Regions from separate parts of the Vibrio sp. Of14-4 genome, predicted to be linked through region 2. Evidence: predicted binding sites of a transcription regulator. Region 2 holds the regulator's gene; the other holds the start of a gene.
The links. The regulator MetJ, encoded in region 2, represses methionine synthesis genes. The targets are predictions, from matches to a motif close to TTAGACNTNTANANGTCTAA.

Region 1 (10,591 bases), on a different contig from region 2:
TTATCATCAGCCAGTTCTTGCGCCGTTTTCATGTTGTGTGGCGCGTTGAAAAGATCCAGTAACATCCTTACGCAACGTTGCTCTATTTCTAGAGTACGGTTGTATACTTCCCCATCAATGTAGTTTTTACCTAAATTATCCCGAATAAGCCGATTTGCTTCTTCGTCCATCACTGTGGTCACGAATGACGCCATGTTAAGCGTTGGGTTACCATCTAATTGAAGCTCGTCACGTATGAAGCGATATACTGCTTGTGGGTCATGTTCAATGTCAGGCATTTTATCGCTAGGCACTTCTTCACGGAAAAGGCTACGGCCGTATGTTGGTGTGCTCGCTGTCTGCAGTTCAATATCGTTAATGTTTCCCATTGTTGCCCTCTGAGTTGGTTAGGTTAAAACTCATTGAGCATAGAAAGCAAAGTATATGAACTCAAGCTCGTATTATAAATTAAATATCTAGCTTCCTAATCACCATTTTTGCCAGCGTGCTTTCATCTCTGCAATTGTCTTTGCATCAACACCATGGATATTCTCGTAATTACCATTACATTCAATCACTTCAAACTCAGCGCCATATTGCCTAGCCATTTTAAAGTAAGGGGTAACCTCCCATTTCATAACGAAGGTATTGGCAACGACAACACTCTGTTTGTTTTTAAGGCTCTTACGAACCATTTTTTTACACCAAGAATGCGCTTTCGCTATGTCATCAGGATTGAATTGATACTCGTTGTGTTCATTAATGAAGTACATGTCTGCTTCATAATGGTTTATGCCAAGAGTCTTAGCTAAAGTGCTTTTACCTGAACCTGGTAATCCACGCACAATGATTAGTTTCAACACCATAAGTAACCAATTCGAATAACAAGGCCCTAACTTTACTCTAAAACATCATAAAAATCTTATCGACATCAAGAAAGGTTTACGTTAGATTCAGAAGTATAGACGTCTAAATAGCCAAGGAAGTAAGCCGTGCCAATAAAGATCCCCGATCAATTACCTGCGAGTGATGTCCTCCGTCAGGAAAACATTTTTGTCATGCTAGAATCAAGGGCTTCAACTCAAGGAATTCGGCCCCTTAAGGTACTCATTCTTAACCTTATGCCAAAAAAAATAGAGACTGAAACTCAATTTCTTCGTCTGCTTTCAAATAGTCCGCTGCAAATAGACATTGAGCTGCTTCGTATTGACGATAGGCCCAGCAAAAATACGCCCACGGAACATCTCAATAATTTTTATCGACAGTTTGAAGCGGTAAAAAACCGCAACTTTGATGGATTGATCATCACAGGCGCTCCACTCGGATTGGTACAATTTGAAAATGTCATTTACTGGGAGCATCTGCAAGCCATTATGGCTTGGGCAAAAGAACACGTCACATCAACATTATATGTATGTTGGGCAGCTCAAGCGGGGCTAAAGCTCCTTTATGATCTCCCCAAACGTACGCTCAAAGAAAAACTTTCAGGTGTTTACCATCATCAAATTCATCATTGTTTTCACCCTTTGCTGCGGGGATTTGATGATACATTCCTAGCACCCCATTCTAGATATGCCGACTTTTCGCCTCAATATTTACAAGAGCATACTGACCTCGATATTTTAGCGACATCCGATGTGGCTGGCGTATATCTCGCATCAACCAAGGACAAGCGTAATGTCTTTGTTACTGGGCACCCTGAATACGACGCGTTAACGCTACATCATGAATACATTCGTGATTTAGGCGAAGGGATGGAGCCTTCAATTCCAGTACATTACTACCCCAACGATAATCCAGACAACCCACCCGTTGCTAGTTGGAGAAGCCATGGACATTTGCTATTTTCTAACTGGCTCAATTACTGTGTTTATCAACAAACACCTTATGATTTGGACAAGTTTAGTGAAGAAAACTTTACTAAAGATGATTAGCACCGTTTAGATAGGCGTTAATAGTAATTGCCACAGATTAATAACATTTGAAACGGCTGGGTTATTCCAGCCGTTTTTATATTGGCATCTCTGCGTGACTATTGTCCCTCAGTTTCTAATGCCAAATTGAGCGACTTAACCGCGTTAACAAATGCACTTTCTATTTCTCTTGGGAAACTATTGGGGTTTTCTCTGACCATTTTTAAACGTTGTACGCTCACCCATAGATCCAGTGCGGTATTGTCATCAAAACTGGAACGATATTCCTGAAATATTTCAGAATGACCATTTGCCATTTCTTCAAATAATTGCATCAATGCATTACGATTATTTTGTATCCAACTATCCCATTGCTGAATACGGTTCTGTTGGTCATAGATTCGATGCAAATGGCTGAAACTATCTATTTGGCTAGCCTGAGAATCTTCTGTATGTTGGGTAACCTGAGAGGCTTCTGTATCATCCTCGGGCTGCTGCAACAATTCAGCGATAGGCTTAGCATAGACAACTCTTGGGGTATCTCCAGACACGTCAACGGTTATCAACATACGTTGTCCGCCTTTATTTGAGTAGTTGGGTGGGTTCGCCGCCGACAACTCGTTCCTGCAACCACTGAATGTGACATATTTATATTGTGAGTTCTTAAGGTCCAACTGCTGAAAAACATCACTTAAGCTCGCCTCTGAGAAAGCAAAGGTTCGCTCACGAACGGTAAGCACATCTGTGGTCCTTGTTGTGCCTTGACGATTATTTATTATCGCGTCCACTATGTTAGCTTCCGTTTCCGCACCACCACTATGCCGCCCTTGATATTTAAATATTCGATAATCTTTTATACTGCCAACATCACTTGAACCAGAGGCATCAACGACATTACGTTGGAACATATGTGTGCTACCTGTAGTTTTATGTGAATTGAACGTATGGCCTGAGCTCGTTACCGTTGAGTGTGGGCTAAAGTTAGGATTGTTCATAATCTCTATCGAGGGATCGGATAATGTCCTTCCATGCGGCCCTAAGAACTCCATAGTGACCCCACCTGGAACTTTAATGTCTCCCGTTTTAGGAGCACGGCTGGCTAAAGACGCACTTTGATGATAACCACCGTGAACTGATATCAACAAAGTATTTGCTTGAACGCCATCGTTAGCGGTGTAAAGCATAAAATCATCCCCAACCTTATTTCTAACGACAGAAGCTGTTTCCCCGCTAGGGGTAGTAAATGACTTTAATGACTGACTATCAGGCTTTTGACCACTTAACTTAGGCCAAGAGAATCCATCCGTGCCACCTTTAGTAATCGGTGTTCGCGCTTCAGTTTTAGTCTTTTCGACAGACTGTCTCGGACGTATAGCTACATGTCTTTCTGGAACTACCTCACCAATATCTTGCTGGTCAATTTTAACCCCAGTTGTGGTACGAGTAATTACTACACGGGTCACAACCGTTCGAGAAGAACTATTATCCTGTTGTAAACCATTTGTGGCTGGTGCACTTCGCAAGTTTTGACCAGGTACATTTGTCCCACTGTCATGAAAATGAATGTAAGAACTGGGGCCTTTCCCTCCCGCGCCCATTGGCTCACGACACGCAACAAATGACACTTCATCATAATTACTTAATCTGCCGCCAGGCCGCATTTCATGTATAACATCTCTAAGTGATTTATCCCAACCAGCACTTTGATCAACAACGACTACATCAGTTGGTATAACATCCTGACCTGCCTCGTGCATTGCGCGGTTTTCCCACACGGCCCCCATATAGGCATTAAGTGCGGTTTTCTCATAATGTTTAACTTTGTAGTTTCTTATATCTCCTGCATATTCCTTAAGATCTCCAATACCCGTCGCAGACAGCAGATCTACATCATCAAAATCACCAAATTCAATACTTTTACTTCTACCCCCAGACATAGAAGCATACTTCTTGGGTTGCCCGTTGATAAACATCTCTAGGCCGATTCTTTCTTTCCCTTTCGTTATAGGGTCAGCGGCTTTATCAGGAACATCGGCAAGCGTATTACCGTGTGGCCCGTAGAATACAACCTTCTTCCCTGGTGGAATGTGAACCAAGCTAGGTTTATCGTCAAAAGCAGCATGAGCGCTAATGACAAGTCTTTTAGCAGGGTCACCTTTTCCCCTAATTAGTTGGAAACCGTTTGGGACAACGTCAGTATCCGTAATGACGTCCGGCTTAAGGTCTGGAGAGCTTTGTTCCAGTCTATCGAGTTCTCTGCTCCCTATTGCTTGACTTTCCTCATATACAACACCATGCCCACCAAGTTGTTGTTCATTTTTTGCTCTTGTCTCCTCGATTGTCGATAACTTTTTCTTACCTTTTTCAAATTTTTTGAGGTGTCGTGTAAATTCATCTGAATTGCTATCCAAGGTCTTGAGAAAGGCATTATAATCTCTCTCATACAGTGCTATGCTAACCGGACGATCTTTCATATATGATGCTAGTTTTGGCACACCTTGTTCATCTACGTATGCTTCTACTCCTCCCATCAGACGGCTTGGTTGGTTAGTCTCTTCGACAGGTTGTCCGGCACGTAACTTTTTAGCTATATCACCAAAAGTTACTTCACCTTCACCAACTTTTATCATCCCATTACCCGGGTATGGTGAGATTTCAAGCATAACTCCGTGTCCCTTGCCTCCAGTTAGCGATTTTTCCCACCCGACCAATTTCTTTATCCGAGCAGCAGCTCCGGATAATGGTTTTCCAACACCTCCAGGAGTAGGTAGGCCCTGAATGCTTGGCCCCGGCATGCCTGTCCTCACAAAGAAATTAGTAAAACCATTAAGAGATTCTTTAGTTCCTTGCTCGATTGGGAACAGCCCCTTAAAACGTGCAGAAGGGCGTCTCGGGATCACCCTAGCATAGATAGTCTGTAACTCACCGATTTCGTTAGTTACTTTTCTAGCGCTATTGGCATCTAAGTAACTCAATATGTTGTCTTGATTACTCGATGATAATCCTATCGGTTTTGCCCCCACCTTCGTATCAGAAAATATATAATCTCCACGACTTGAGCGTACTGCAGTAACAGGCTGACCATTGTCTTGTATCACGGCTCTCAGATATCCCTCTCTCACATTTGGCGCAGCTAACCTCTGAACGGCGACACTACTTTGTAAGTCAAGTTCACTAAAATCTTCAAGCACTGCATTAGCAACCGTTCCCGGTGGATATGAGCGAACCAGATTTGTCATTTCATCTTCCAAACTCTTGAGCTCATCTATATCACGACGAATCTGATCCAACAAAACATCTATATCTTCGCTGAACTGCTGCGCCGTATCAGATTTCCATACAGCCGAAGACGCTTGAAAATCACTTGGAACATCATCGATTCTCGGGCCTTGCCTTCTCAAACTACTGACTAGAGTGCTTAAGTCGCCGATTCCATCTCCAGCTTGTCGCGCAGACTTCAGCGCTTTTAGCGCCTTGATTACGTCGCCAGCACTCGACGCCATACCTAGCGCATCCAGAGGTGCTAGGGCCAAAGGAATGAGTCCACTGGCCCTTTCTTCAGGCGAGTCTCCTTCAACAAGCAAATACACCCCTTCTGCTAGCCCTACTCCCAAGCTCGCAGCATCAACAATCATTGCAGCACCCGCCACACCGGCAACCACGGCAGGAGTAGCTGTACCTCCACTAACGACGATTGCAGCGATACTTAGTGCAAACGCTGGAACCGCTAAAACGCCACCGACAATCTCGAGAGCTTTCTTTGTATTCCATTCAGCATGAGAGGTAAGCAGAGCATCAGCGTCTTGTCTAAGCCTCTCCAAATTTCTTCTACCAATAGTATCGAATATGTTGTCATTACCATTTAGAGGTAAATGGTCTAACTTGAGGCCTGCATCAACAGACCAACCAAAAGCCCGATCATCCTCAAGTGCGTATTCGGTACCATGATAGTAATTTGATCCAGCTTCAAACCTATCTAGCTCCTTGCCTGGTGTGTTGCCACCTGGCAGATCAGGCTGCTTATCAAACTCGCTCATGTGCGAAAGGATGAAGTTTCTATTTGCGGGGTTACTGAAAAAGCTATCAAGAGATAGTGAATCATCCGCATACCCGTCTTCATCAACAGAACGTTTACGTTCAAACTCGATAAGCGCTCCGTCAGATTGAAGGCTCACAAGAATATGGTGGTCACCTTTTCTAATGATTAGCATTCCTTCTAGTGGAAAATAATCACCCCTTTTCCCTTGCAACCCTGGAATAGACACCTCGACAGTATCGGAACCCTTTTGCATTTCTAGAATCAGAGCTTTTCCTTCAGGACTTAACTTGCCGTCACGCTCAGCAGAAGTAACGAGCCTGTCAAAGGTCGCTTTAAGGTGATCCGAGTACTCTGAGAAATGGTTTGCTTCGAACTCGTTGATTTTGCCTTCAACCAATCTTTGCATGTCCGTTTTGGCTTGTGGGCTGTAAAGTTTCTTAAAAAGCTCCTCTCCACTGAGGCCTTGATATTGAGGCGGTAACTGATAATCACCGGCAACTTCTACAGTATGAGAACCTGTAATTCCTTGCCAATAGCTTTCACCCAGTGCCTGAATCAAATTTGTTTTGACAATATGACCACCGCCACTATCACCGATAGATGACACAGCTAAATTAGAAAATATGCCGCGGCCATTTATTCTATTTTCAGAGCTATACGGAAAAATGAGTCTATCCAGTGGCGCTTCTTTACTAAGACCAAGCACTCTTCCCAGAGCGTTCCTCGCCGGTCTCCAATTCTCCCGCTTAGCAGGATCAGCAAGATCTTCGAGAGCCGATTCCATACCATCAAATGAAATACCGTCCATTTGATTTACAAGACTGACATGTGAAAGCAAGAATTCATGATTAGCTTCATTAAGAACAAATGCGTTCAGATCGTCTTTAGAATTATAAGTTTGAACCTTGCCAGGTGGCAGCAAGCTGATCATTGTATACTTATCACCATCTCTGATAAGCAACATATTTTCCAACCTAGCTCCATCTATTACTGGCTTCATGAAAAAGGGCAAAGCTTCTGTTGAAGTCGTAAAGTTGGGAGGATTCAATGCTTTATGCAAAGTATTCCTGACATATTCTTGCTCAACCTTATCTGGCATAGCATCAATCAAGGCTGTTGTGCGCTGTTCCAACAACTTACTGTACTTTTCTGGGTCCCAATTGATTTCTTCACTCCCAAGTTCAGTCCTGTTCACTGAATGGAAGTAAGGCTTACCCATTTTTTGTTCAATTAACCGATAGTAGCTAACATCCAGCCTAACCTTTTCAAGCTTTTCCACTTGAACTTTTCGACTATCCCCTTCATTGGGCATTGTATATAAGTTTGCAGCTGGTAGTTTGGGATAGCGATACACGTAGTTAACGTTCTCAGGCTTTGAAATACCGCGCTGTTCCCAATATTGCTTAGCGATGGTTTGGTGATTCAAATCTCCCAGAAGTCCCGCCATTCTGTGGCTTCGTATGATCGATCTCTCATAAGCCAACAGGCCACCATGCACTTCAATGTCTCTAATTTGTTGCGCTTTGGTATAAACACCACCATTAGGTAGGCTTTTGTCTTGTAGCCCATCAAAATAAAGCTTTTCTATCTGTGTGCTATCCTGATGCAGATTGGCAATTTCTCCGTTTCGATATTGCAGAATCCTTGACAGGGCACTTTCTTGATCAAGTTCCGGGTGACTCTTTACAAAGAGTTCTTCACTTGGCAGCAAAGGCAGTTTAAATTCATCAAAACTTGGGCGCTGATAGATCTCGGCTGTGATATTTTTTATCCGGATAGAGTGCTCCGCACGGTCAAGTTCTGATTCAAAGGCTTGTTCAGACAAGGTATAAATTATTTTGTCGAAAGAACTTGTGCTCGCTTCTTTTTTCTCCTTCAACGCAGCTAATATCTGCTCGTACTGCCTTGGCTCAATGTCACTTCCACCAAGACCAAGCTCTGTTTTAACCGCATTCATTCGAGACAATACTCTTTGCTGAAGATACTCGTCTCGCGATTCCTTATGTCTCATATTGCCAATGACTATCAGTGCATTCTTACGAAACTCATCATTGATAGTCATTCCCCTGGGACCACCTGTATTGGGCTGTCTCGCTATAACATCCTGTTGTTCAATAAAAGCGCTAAACTCTTCTTCGCTATACGCTAGGGAATACTCTATGACGAACTTATGGTAATCAATCATAGGCTGAATCAGCTCATGTTTGAGAAAATCGGAGCTAAAAACGTTATCAAGGATCTCTGCATCAACCTCTGACAAAGGAGGACGGAAAGCACGTAGTGCATCACTAAAATGATTGGCGTCATTTGAATCAGCGGCTTGCTTTAATAATGAAATAACTTCAGAAAAAAATGCCGATTGTTCATTCCCTCTAGCTTGAGCCGCCATTTTTTCAATTCTTTTGAGGTTTTTTTCAAGGAATTCTATTCGACCGTCAGTGCTATATATATCCCTGATCTTCTTATAAAACTTCACCTTAACCTGTTCGACATCACCATTAAAACGTGTAAAGAATTTATTGGCTTGTCTGTACCTAGCGCGTCTGGCTTGGCTCTGATAGTTTCTTTCACCTTCTTCCCCTGTATGGCGAGCATAGCGAGCAAGTGAAACTTCTTCATCGGTGACATGCCCTTTTACATTCATGCTGTCTTGCACATCATATGGGGCAATATCATCATTCCATATATCGTCCAAGCCCGTCCAATAATCTTCCCGTAAAACGGGGGGTTCTTGTTTGTAATCGTAAAACGCTCGGCGATAGTCGTTTTCTGTTACAAAGCCGTTAGTGCCAGATGCTCTTGAGACATTGTCCTCTACCCATTTAGGGTCTGAAAAGTAGAAGGTATCACCTAATGAATCCGTATAATCGACGCCACTGATAAGGTGTTCATTCATCGGGTCTCCTTGCCCCCTTAGAATAAAATTCTCACCATGGGCACTAACAATTGCTGGGTTGTGGTACAGGCTGATATGTTGCACTTCATGAGTCAGTGATATTGTAGGATCACATTCCAACCAAGGACGAGCCTTCAGTTCATCCGCACTTGATGCCGACAATGTATTATGGGGATCAAAATAAATGGTCTTTGTCAGAGGACTTGCGAAATTGGCAAAATACTTTTGGCCATCCTCACCAATTCGCATGGGTTTAGCGGCATGATGAGAGCTTATCGTAATACCAAGTTCATTCATTGCCTTAAGAGTGTTTCTACCTACTTCAGTCTGCTGAAGTGTCCGTAAATGTGAGCGAACTGTCTCTCGATATTCGTTGCTTCCGGATATACTAATTCCCTGTAAATCATGCGAAGCTGCTACTGATTCTATAGATTCTTCGCCTTCATCAAGAACATTATTTCCGCCATCTGTATCCTCTGCAAACAAAGGACTCCAACTATCAATTAATCCTTTATTTTGGAGATCTTGCATATTCATATCAAAACTGTCTGACAGTTCTTGCCTGAATGTTTCCTGAAGTTCAGCGATGTCAGTCTCAAAGGCGAGGTCTTGAGTAGCAATCATCTCATCAATAACTTCTTTAGGCAGTTTGTCCTTCATTTCCTCTTTAAACTGCTGCTTCATCTCTTCAAATTGAGTTGTTATTCCCTTGGTATAATTCTGATAGGCTTGGAGAAGCTTTTGCTTTTGTTCTGGTATTTGTTTACTCGTCAAATCGAGCTTTAAAGCCTTGAGTGCTTTTGCTTCCATCACTTTACTTGTTGCTGCACTTGCGAGTAGTGACACTGGCATGAACATTCCTGTAACCGCAGCTTCAACAGCAATGCTCTTCAACCAAGAATCTGTCTTAATTTTATCTTTCGGGTCAACCATCGCGTTATGTGCATGTGCACTCATCACTATTGCACTACCCGCTGCAGTCTTTATCGGTCGAGGTACAAAAGACATAGCAGCTTTAAAACCAAGCTGCTTCAGTCTGTTATTAACCACGTCTTGCACAACTTTATATGGGTAGTCTTCCCCGGGCATGACACCCGTTTTGATCTGATGGACCTTATACGGAATTGTAAATGACGCTATCGTTGTTTTAACTCCCGCTTTGACTGTGCCTTTAACTAAAGTGACGGTAGCACCAGCCGCGAGGTCAACACCTCCCTCAATGACCGCGTAGATCACACCTCGAGTCGCTTGTTTCTGCCCCCACTTTACCGCAAATTCTGCAAACGACTTTTCTTCTGCAAGGTGTTGATCTGGTTTTTTGGGCAAAATAGTTTTATCTTTACGTGCGTAGTGCCACTCTTGACACATTCGAGTCGCGAATAGAATCCCTTCTGGGTCATCATCTGACTTAACAGCATCAAGCAAGCCCTCAGTTTGCAATAGTTGACGTAAGGATTCAGTCGTAGGAATTTCCGTTTCAGGCATCATTTCATTAGCCTTCATACCCCAGTCTTTGGCGACTTTAGCATGTCGAGAAAATGGGTCGAGACGCTTACTTGTTAAAGAAGTAATTTTTAAATCGAGATTATCCAAATCACTCTTGCCCGATACGCTTGCAATACGAGTTTGGTGAATGATGTCACCTAGCTCATCTTCGGTGAATGATGTTTTGCCCTTCAGCTCGTTAAAAATATCGTCTAACTCGGTGATTACCGGATCATAAAAGTTGGAGTCAATGATCTTATCGAGTTCTGTCTTCAGTGT
Region 2 (10,591 bases):
CTACGGTACGAAAACTGAAAAAATCGACGGTAAAGAAGTTCTAGTGATGTCTGAAAGTGACATCATGGCTATCGTTGAGCAATAAGCTAGCAATCATTGAGTAATTTTTTGCTCAGATTCATTTGTTAATTAAGTAAAACTAAAGAATTTTAGAAAAGGAAACTAAAGATGGCTGCTAAAGACGTTAAATTTGGTAATGACGCACGTATTAAAATGCTAGAAGGTGTAAATGTTCTAGCAGATGCAGTAAAAGTAACGCTAGGTCCTAAAGGCCGTAACGTTGTTCTCGACAAGTCATTTGGTGCACCAACTATTACTAAAGATGGTGTATCTGTTGCGCGTGAAATTGAACTAGAAGATAAGTTCCAAAACATGGGCGCACAAATGGTTAAAGAAGTCGCCTCTCAAGCAAACGACGCTGCGGGTGACGGCACAACGACTGCGACAGTTCTTGCCCAGTCTATCGTTAACGAAGGTCTTAAAGCGGTTGCTGCGGGTATGAACCCAATGGATCTTAAACGTGGTATCGATAAAGCTGTTGCAGCAGCAGTGAAAGAGCTTGGTGAGCTTTCTGTTGACTGTAAAGGTAGCAAAGAAATCGAGCAAGTTGGTACTATCTCTGCAAACTCTGATTCTAGCGTAGGTAAGATTATTGCTGAAGCAATGGAGCGTGTAGGCCTAGACGGTGTTATTACTGTTGAAGAAGGTCAAGCACTTCAAGATGAGCTGGATGTTGTAGAAGGTATGCAGTTTGACCGTGGTTACCTATCTCCATACTTCATCAACAACCAAGAATCTGGTTCTGTTGAGCTTGATAATCCATTTATCCTACTGATTGACAAGAAAGTATCTAACATTCGTGAGTTGCTTCCAACTCTTGAAGCAGTAGCAAAAGCTTCTCGTCCTCTGCTTATCATTGCTGAAGATGTTGAAGGTGAAGCGCTAGCGACACTAGTGGTTAACAACATGCGTGGTATCGTTAAAGTTGCGGCTGTGAAAGCACCTGGTTTTGGTGATCGTCGTAAAGCTATGCTTCAAGACATCGCTATCCTAACAGGTGGTACCGTAATTTCTGAAGAAGTAGGTCTTGAACTAGAGAAAGTTGTTCTAGAAGATCTTGGTCAAGCGAAGCGCGTTGCTATCACTAAAGAAAACACCACTATTATCGATGGTCTAGGTGAAGAGTCTATGATTCAAGGCCGTGTTGCTCAAATTCGCCAGCAGGTCGAGGAAGCAACTTCTGACTACGATAAAGAGAAGCTTCAAGAGCGTGTTGCTAAGCTAGCAGGCGGCGTTGCGGTTATTAAAGTTGGCGCAGCAACTGAAGTTGAGATGAAAGAGAAGAAAGACCGTGTTGAAGACGCGCTTCACGCAACTCGCGCAGCAGTTGAAGAAGGCGTTGTTGCAGGTGGTGGTGTGGCTCTTATCCGCGCGGCTTCTAAGATTGTTGATCTTCAAGGTGACAATGAAGAGCAAAATGTTGGTATTCGCGTAGCACTGCGTGCTATGGAAGCGCCAATTCGTCAGATCACACAAAACGCGGGTGACGAAGAGTCTGTAGTTGCTAACAACGTTAAAGGTGGTGAAGGTAGCTACGGTTACAACGCTGCAACTGGCGAATACGGTGACATGCTAGAAATGGGTATCCTAGATCCAACTAAAGTGACTCGTTCTGCACTTCAATTTGCTGCATCAGTTGCAGGTCTAATGATCACAACTGAAGCTATGGTTACAGACCAACCACAAAAAGATGCGCCAGCAATGCCAGATATGGGCGGTATGGGCGGAATGGGTGGTATGGGTGGAATGATGTAATCCATACAGCTTAGCTGAACAAGAAACGGAGACTTAGGTCTCCGTTTTTTATATCCGGATTAATAGTCTAAAAGCTATAACACAAGCTCTCTGACTTGAGGATCTTTACGTTCTAGGTAGTGGGTTGATTTTATACGCCTGATTGTTCGGCAGCGCCCCCTAATTAGAAGAGTTTCTGTGGTTGCAATGTGCCCTTGACGTGTCACGCCGTCGAGTAAATCACCTTTTGTGATGCCAGTTGCAGAGAAGATAACATTATCACTCTTTGCCATCTCTTCCATGGTTAACACCCGATTGGCTTCCACGCCCATTTTTTTGCAGCGATTGAGCTCATCAGCGCCATGAATACGATTTTCTTCGTTATCGCCTTTGACATGATGGCGGGGCAGTAAACGTCCGTGCATGTCGCCATCGAGTGAGCGAATTACAGCAGCAGAAATCACCCCCTCTGGAGCACCTCCAATACCATACATGACATCAACTTCACTCTCAGGCATACAGGTTAAAATTGACGCTGCTACATCACCATCGGGTATAGCAAAAACTCGCACACCCATGGCTTGCATTTGCGCGATCACTTCATCATGGCGCGGTTTGGCAAGGGTAATAACGACTAATGTATCGAGTGTTTTATCTAGTGCTTTGGCTATGTTTTCCAGATTTTGTTTAAGAGGTTTATTAAGATCAATACAGCCTTTGGCTCCTGGACCCACAACCAATTTTTCCATATACATATCTGGGGCTTTGAGAAAGCTCCCTTTCTCTCCTGCTGCCAGTACTGCTAGAGCGTTTGATTGCCCCATTGCTGTCATTCGAGTTCCTTCAATGGGATCAACAGCAATGTCGACTTCCTCTCCCCCGATTCCGACCGTTTCGCCAATATACAGCATAGGAGCATCATCGATTTCTCCCTCACCAATCACCACTTGGCCATCAATTTCTGTCTGATTTAACAAAATACGCATTGCTTCAACGGCTGCTCCGTCGGCGGCATTTTTATCGCCGCGACCCAGCCATTTATAACCGGCTAAGGCTGCACCTTCTGTTACTCTGGAAAATGCCATTGCTAAATCACGCTTCATAAATGCTCCAAATGAAAATTAAGCTGAGGAAAGGGATGCTGCGCGAATTTTAGCATAGCTGGATCTGGCAAAAAACATAACTGAATCCCGATTAAGCATAGGTTTACTAAACTATCTTGAAATCATAAGTCTGGTTATGCGCTAAACTATCGGTTTTAAGGAAGCAGCCCCTTAATCCGCTTGAAGGCTGAGTTGGTTAGCCATAGCTGAAAATATGGTGTGTTTGTGTAAACGTTTGGGATATCAAATCAGGTAACTGGATGAAAACATTTCACTTTCGACAAGTCTTTATTTCTACTGCCGTGCTTTTTGTTATCTTGTTCTGCTCAGCTTATTTGCTTGATGTCTATTTGGTTTTTCCATTTTTTGCTTTTTTTGCCTATAGCAGCTTAATTGCTGGGTTACTTTGGGCTCTGACTTTGGCCCAAAAGAGGAGGCAGTTTATTGTCACAGCAATAGGGCTGATTTTTCTTGGCACCTTTGCCTCGGTTGATATATTGCTTGCCAGTGATGATGCGATTGAAGCCTTTATGAGATTGCCCAATCATGATATTTCACGCGATACCTTGCGCAACTTGACACAAGTATTATTGGTTTTAGTGAATATTTTCACTGGCAGTTTAGCCGCCAATGTGCTGTTTCAAGGGTTATGTAAGACTATTAGACAATAGATAGACGATCGTTTAGGAGATAAGTGTTAAGGCTCTGTGTTGATTCCTGCATGTTTTTTAATGGGTTATTTAGATCTAAATTCATAAAAATCCGATCAAAACTAATAAAAAATGTGCTTTGAGTCCTTCTCCGTCAGTGCATTGTCAGGGTATGCTGTTTTTTTAATCGAATGATACCAAATATACAATATAGAGCGTGTTTCTCTCTCTCTGCCTGAGTAGAATGAGGGCATAAGGTGAAGTGAAGCGCTTTACGGTAAATCGGATAATACAAGGTAGGCCAAGATGTCTTTTGAAGTACTAGAAAAATTAGAAGCAAAAATACAAACTGCAGTTGACACTATTGCTCTTTTACAAATGGAAGTCGAAGAGCTGAAAGAAGAAAAAGAAAAGCTTTCTACTGAAGCCAGTGAACTGCGTTCAAGTCGAGAAGAAATGGAGCAAAAGGCTGAACAAATGCAGCAAGAGCATTCAGCATGGCAAGACCGCATCCGTAACTTACTCGGCAAGATGGATGAAGTCGAATAATGACGAACATTAAGTAAAAAGGGTTGACCATGGTCAACCCTTTTTGGTTGTTTTTGTTCATTTAGTTTTGAGGTCTTACGCCCAAGGTATGGCAAAGGGCGTAAGTCATCTCTGCGCGATTGAGAGTGTAAAAGTGAAAATCTTTCACACCTTCACGGCTTAACACTCGAATCATATCTATAGCTTGGCTTGCGCCCACGAGTTGTCTGGTGGTTGGGTCATCATCCAGCCCTTCAAATTGCTTCGCCATCCAACTTGGCACCTTGACGTTGTTTTGCGCCGCAAAACGAGAGGCTTGTTTGAAGTTGGAAACAGGTAAGATGCCAGGTACGATTTCTACGTCTATTCCCGCAGCAACGCAACGATCGCGAAAGCGCAGGTAACTTTCTACATCAAAGAAAAACTGGGTGATCGCACGGTTTGCTCCTGCTTCCACTTTACGTTTAAGATTGAGCAAATCCGCCTGAGCGCTTTTGGCTTCTGGATGAACTTCAGGAAATGCGGCTACCGAGATATCAAAGTCATGGCGCTGCTTGAGCAAAGTAACCAGATCGGAAGCGTACATTTCAGGTTTGCCACCACCAAGAGGAATATCACCGCGAAGGGCCACAATACTTTGAATGCCGTTGGCCCAGTAGTCTTCAGCAATAAGAATAAGCTCTTCTCTGGATGCATCGATACAAGTTAAATGAGGCGCTGCCACTAAGCCAGTTTGCGCTTTGATTTCTTTAATGATGGAATGAGTGCGATCTCGCTCGCCAGAATTAGCGCCATAGGTGACGGACACAAACTTGGGCTTCAAAGTCTTTAACCGATGAACTGAGCTCCATAGTGTTTCTTCCATTTTTTCACTGCTGGGCGGAAAAAACTCAAACGATACATTGATATTGTCGGCAAGTTCAGCAATGTTCTGATTTAGGGCGTCAATGTGGCCAGCGTGTGTATATCCCATCTTACTTTCTCCATGTGGTGTCGCATGACCACAAAAATACAAATTGTTTAAATTTACGTTTAGACGTCTATATGTCTAAATCATGTAATGAATAGGGTTTAAAGTCAACCGTGCCATCATGAATTTTTCTCAAGTTTAATATTAATCGTTTTCAACATGGGGGCTTTACGTTGGGAAATAAAAACGCAGCCAATGGCTGCGTGATAATTTAGAGTAAACTGGCCAGTAAATTGAGGTCAGACTGTATGGCTCCGGCGGTAACCTCTCGACCTGCTCCTGGGCCTCTTATCACCAGAGGGTTATCTTTGTACCATTTACTCTCTATGGCAAAAATGTTGTCGCATGGCAATAAATTGGCCAGCGCATGGTTTTTATCAAGCGCCTCAATGCCGACAGTAGCTGAGCCATCCTTTTCTAGCCGAGCAACATAGCGCAGCACTTTATCTTCACTTTGAGCCTGCTTTAGGCGCTCTGCCATCTGTTCGCTGAGTATTTGCCCTTGGTCGAGGAATGCGTCGAGTGACAAATTGGCGAGCTCTGGTGGTACTAAGCTTTCTACTTTGACTGATTCAGGTTCAAGGTCGAGCTCTGCTTCTCGAGCGAGAATGACCAGTTTTCGCATCACATCTGAACCATCGAGGTCACAGCGAGGATCCGGTTCTGTGAGTCCTTGCTGCCAAGCAAGATCAACTAGTTCTGCAAAGGGCACGCTACCGTCATACTGTTGAAATAGCCAAGAGAGTGTGCCGGAGAATATGCCTGATAATGCGTGAATATCATCGCCGCTTTGGCATAGGTCTCTTACGGTATGGTTAATTGGTAGCCCAGCTCCCACAGTGGCGTTATAGAACCAGTGCCGATTAATCTTGGCAAATGCACTTTGCACTTGGTGGTAGTATTGACTAGACGCTGAGCCAGCCACCTTATTGGCGGAGATTAGGTGCATGCCTTGTTCTGCAATTTCCACATAGCGATTGGCAAGTTGTTGACTGGCGGTGACATCCAGTACTATGACCTCATCATAACCCTGAATAGAACCGAGCTTTTGAACCCACTCATCTCCTTGATATTCTATTGCCTCTTCTTCATAGTGGTCACTCACACTAGTTGGATCAATACCTTTGGGGTAGAACCAATAGTTCTGGCTATCCACTATGGCGACTAACTCAAAGCTTATTCCGTGACGCTTTTCAAGCTTACTTTTTTGTTTGGCGAATAGTTCAAGCCAACTTGAACCTATATTTCCTTTTCCACACAGAGCGATACCTACGCGTTTTTGTGCCTGAAAGAGCTGGCTATGAATAGATTTGACTAAGCCTGAAGTCTGAGTGCTGCGCAATATAGCAACTAGGCTCAAACCTGATTGAGATTCGGCGATGAACTCAACAGGGGCCGACTTTAGCTTCTGATAAAACCCGTAGCAATGGTTGGCATTTTTGGTCACACCAGCCCCAACCGCTGCAACTAAAGAAAAGCCTTCTTTGAGTTTAATCTCAGCTTCGATAGCGGCATCTTGCAGATACTCTAATGCGCCACCAGCAATTTCAGAGGTGTAGGCCAAACGAAGAGTTTGTTGGTCTTCTTGCGCTTCATAGGTGAGAGGCTCAAGCTGAGCGCGTTTTAAACCGCTCAATGCTTCTTGTTTGAGCCTTTCAAAGTCATGCCCGGTTGAAAAATGAAGCTGAATGAGCAGCACTTCATCCAGCGAAGATATGATTTTGGCGCCTCGTCCAGAAGCGAGCACTCGCTCGATGCGAGTTGAACCAGCTTCAGGGTCATAACTGCAGCGAAGGTGAAGATCCATCGAGCTTTGGGCAACAGGTTGTAAAGTGCGACTATGCAGCACTGGGGCAGCTAATCGTGCGAGCTCGTTGGCTTCATCAAGGCGAAGCAAAGGCAGTAGACAGGCATCGGAAACCAAACGAGGGTCTGCGCTATAGACACCGGCTACATCGCTCCATATGGTGACCTTCGAAGCTTCTGCTAAAGCGCCGATGACGGTTGCTGAGTAATCGGAACCATTTCGCCCAAGCAACACAGTATGGCCTTGCTCATCTTGAGCCATAAAACCAGTAATAACAATACGATGTTGGACATGCTGGGCGAGTACCTCTTTGAGCAAAGGGTAGGAGTCGCCTCTGTACACCTCTGGTTGAGTCCCTGCTTGTGCGCGAAGAAATGCTCGAGAGTCTTGAGCAACTGAGGGCATTCCATTTTGATTGAGCAAGCTTGCAAGCAAGCGTGCCGACCATGTTTCTCCATGACCAAGCACTGAAGATCTTTGCGCGGCGCTTAAAGGCGCTATTAGCTCTCCTAGGGTGCTAAATTCATCATTTAGAGCTGAGATAAGCTCGTTTTGTAACTCGCCTTGCAGTAGTTCTGTGACTAACTGGGTTTGAAATTGCCTCAGAGATTGCAGGATTTCGTGGGCAATACGGCCATCTTTGTTTAGAGCATCCAAGAACTCAATCAAGCGATTGGTTGTTTTCCCTGCTGCTGAGACTACGATGAGATCATCTGGGTTGGAGTACTCTTTGAGTATCTTGGCGACTCGGTGATAACACTCAGGATTTGCTAGACTGCTTCCGCCAAATTTATGTAGTTGTCGCGATGGGTTCATTGATGCGACTCCTTGGTTTTATTAAATGCTTGCTCTAGATCGTTAATGAGGTCATCTGCATCTTCCAAGCCAACCGATAAGCGTAAGAGTTGCTGTGATACCCCTGCTTTTTCAAGCGCTTCTTCGCCCATGGCTCTGTGAGTCATAGAGGCTGGGTGACAAATAAGGCTCTCGACACCTCCGAGAGATTCAGCCAAAGAGAACAATTGTAGCTCGCCAACGAAATACTTAAGCTGCTCAAAACTTCCAGAAAATTCAAAGCTGAGCATAGAACCAAACCCTGATTGCTGTTTCTTAGCAATCTCATGGCCTGGGTGCTCTGGTAAGCTAGGATGATAGATTTTTCCAACCAGAGATTGCGATCTCAGATAGGCTAAAATGTGGTTAGCACTGTCTTCATGGACTCTCATTCGAGCTGCAAGAGTTCTGATTCCGCGTAAGGTCATATAGCTATCAAACGGTGTACCTGTCGCGCCAATACAATTACCCCACCAAGCTAAATCTTCACTATCCTTTTGATGTTTTGTAATAATGACACCACCAATCACATCGGAATGACCATTGATGTATTTTGTGGTGGAGTGAATCACGAAATCGGCGCCCAGCTCCAGCGGCTTTTGGAAAATTGGGGTTAAAAAGGTGTTATCTACGGCTACCTTTGCGCCTGCTTGATGCGCTTTCTCACACACCTGTGCAATATCTACGACACGCACCAGTGGATTTGATGGTGTTTCTAAAAGGATGAGCTTGGGTTTTTGTTCAAGGGCTAAATCTAGGGCTTGAGTATCTGATTGATCGACAAAAAGAACATTGAAATCCCCTTTTTGAGCACGAGTGTTGAACAATCGATAGGTTCCACCATAACAATCATGTGGAGCAATGATAAGATCATCTGGCCCAAGAAATGTGGAAACCCATAAATTAAGCGCTGAAGTGCCGCAATTGGTGACTACGGCGCCAGCGCCAGATTCTAATTCAGAGAGAGCCTGCTCTAATAGTCCACGATTAGGGTTGCCTGAACGTGTATAGTCATATTTGGGTACTTCGCCAAAGGCGGGAAAACCAAAGTTTGTCGAGAGATAGATAGGCGGCACGACAGCATGATGCTGAGTATCTGACTCAATGCCTGTACGCACTGCAATTGTGGCTGTTTTACGGCGGCTCATAAGTGTTTCCTTTCGAACAGTAGTGACCTCTTTGGAGATAACACTATACCTTTTCGTGGATGTTAGAGATATGTTATTCCAATCAACTCTTTTTACTTTACCTTGAGTTTTTTTGGACGTCAATATATCTAGACGTCTATATGTCTTTGCTTGTGGCCATAAATCCCGCTAAAATTACCTTTTGTAATTTTATACATAATCAAACATAAAGGTGCGCAATGGCAGATTGGAACGGTGAATACATAAGCCCGTATGCTGAACATGGGAAGAAAAGTGAGCAAGTAAAAAAGATAACAGTATCTATCCCACTGAAAGTATTAAAGGTATTAACCGATGAACGTACCCGTCGTCAAATTAATAACCTGCGCCATGCGACCAATAGTGAGCTGCTTTGTGAGGCTTTCTTACATGCCTATACTGGCCAGCCACTGCCAACGGATGAAGACTTAAGAAAAGATCGCCCTGATGATATTCCAGCTGAAGTGAAAAAATTGATGACTGAGATGGGTATCGCTTTTGAGTCTTATGATGAAGACTAGCCAGAACAAGATACTTGCGTTGCCAATGTTTAGATCAATAAATCACACGATAGGCTAATCGTCATTTCATTATGTCTAGAATAGAAAAAGCCGCTGACTGGGAAGTCAGCGGCTTTTTTCAAAGCTGCATCATCTATTACTGCATATAGTTGTCTGGCATATCGATACGAGCGACGCCTGATTCTACAGCGGCATTAGCGACCGCTTTGGCGACTCTTGGCAACAAGCGAGGATCCATAGGCTTAGGTATTATGTATTCTGGCCCAAACTCAAGTTTATCGACTCCAGCTGCTTTTAATACTTCAGCGGGTACGGCTTCTTTAGCTAGGTCTCGGATAGCCTCTACCGCCGCCAGTTTCATCGCGTCATTAATTTCGCTCGCTCTTACATCTAGAGCGCCGCGGAATATAAATGGGAAACACAACACATTGTTGACTTGGTTCGGGTAATCGCTGCGTCCGGTCCCCATGATGAGGTCGTTACGCACTTGATGAGCAAGCTCTGGTTTGATTTCAGGATCTGGATTAGAACAAGCAAATACAATCGGCTTGTCTGCCATTAACTTAAGCGCTTCAGGTTCAAGCAGGTTTGGTCCAGAAACCCCAAGGAAGAGATCCGCACCTTCAATCACATCTTCTAGAGTGCGTTTATCTGTGTTGTTGGCAAATAGTTGTTTGTATTGGTTGAGGTCATCACGGCGTGTATGAATCACGCCTTTGCGATCCAGCATGTAAATCTTTTCTCGCATAGCGCCGCACTTTATCAAAAGCTCCATACAGGCAACCGCCGCCGCCCCTGCACCCAGACAAACAATGATAGCGTCTTCGAGTTTCTTCCCTTGTAACTCAATGGCGTTAAGCATGCCTGCAGCAGTGACGATAGCGGTTCCATGCTGGTCATCATGGAAAACAGGCACATCACAGCGTTCAATAAGCTGTTTTTCGATTTCGAAGCAGTCGGGAGCTTTGATGTCTTCTAGGTTTATGCCACCAAAGGTATCTGCGATGTTGGCAACAGTATCAACGAACTCTTCAATAGTGCGGTGTTTCACTTCGATATCAATTGAATCTAAACCTGCAAAGCGTTTGAATAATAGCGCTTTCCCTTCCATGACAGGTTTTGAAGCAAGCGGTCCTAAGTTACCAAGGCCTAAAATGGCAGTGCCGTTTGAGATAACAGCAACCATATTGCCTTTTGCTGTGTATTTATAGACATTCT

Region 1: metA (homoserine O-succinyltransferase) is a predicted target of MetJ. The motif match lies at 933-952, and genes of this name have one in related genera.

Annotation. Positions count from the first base shown of each region.
Region 1 covers NZ_JAKRGI010000010.1:5,506-16,096, reverse strand. Annotated here, with positions in the region: gene MHN79_RS11085 (glutamate decarboxylase) at 1-368, opposite strand, end outside; gene MHN79_RS11080 (ATP-binding protein) at 468-845, opposite strand; gene metA (homoserine O-succinyltransferase) at 972-1,913, shown strand; gene MHN79_RS11070 (putative adhesin) at 2,012-10,591, opposite strand, start outside.
Region 2 covers NZ_JAKRGI010000007.1:148,798-159,388, forward strand. Annotated here, with positions in the region: gene MHN79_RS09385 (co-chaperone GroES) at 1-85, shown strand, start outside; gene groL (chaperonin GroEL) at 169-1,815, shown strand; gene glpX (class II fructose-bisphosphatase) at 1,890-2,897, opposite strand; gene MHN79_RS09400 (hypothetical protein) at 3,158-3,568, shown strand; gene zapB (cell division protein ZapB) at 3,854-4,096, shown strand; gene metF (methylenetetrahydrofolate reductase) at 4,158-5,048, opposite strand; gene MHN79_RS09415 (bifunctional aspartate kinase/homoserine dehydrogenase II) at 5,257-7,668, opposite strand; gene MHN79_RS09420 (O-succinylhomoserine (thiol)-lyase) at 7,665-8,834, opposite strand; gene metJ (met regulon transcriptional regulator MetJ) at 9,053-9,373, shown strand; gene MHN79_RS09430 (malic enzyme-like NAD(P)-binding protein) at 9,510-10,591, opposite strand, start outside.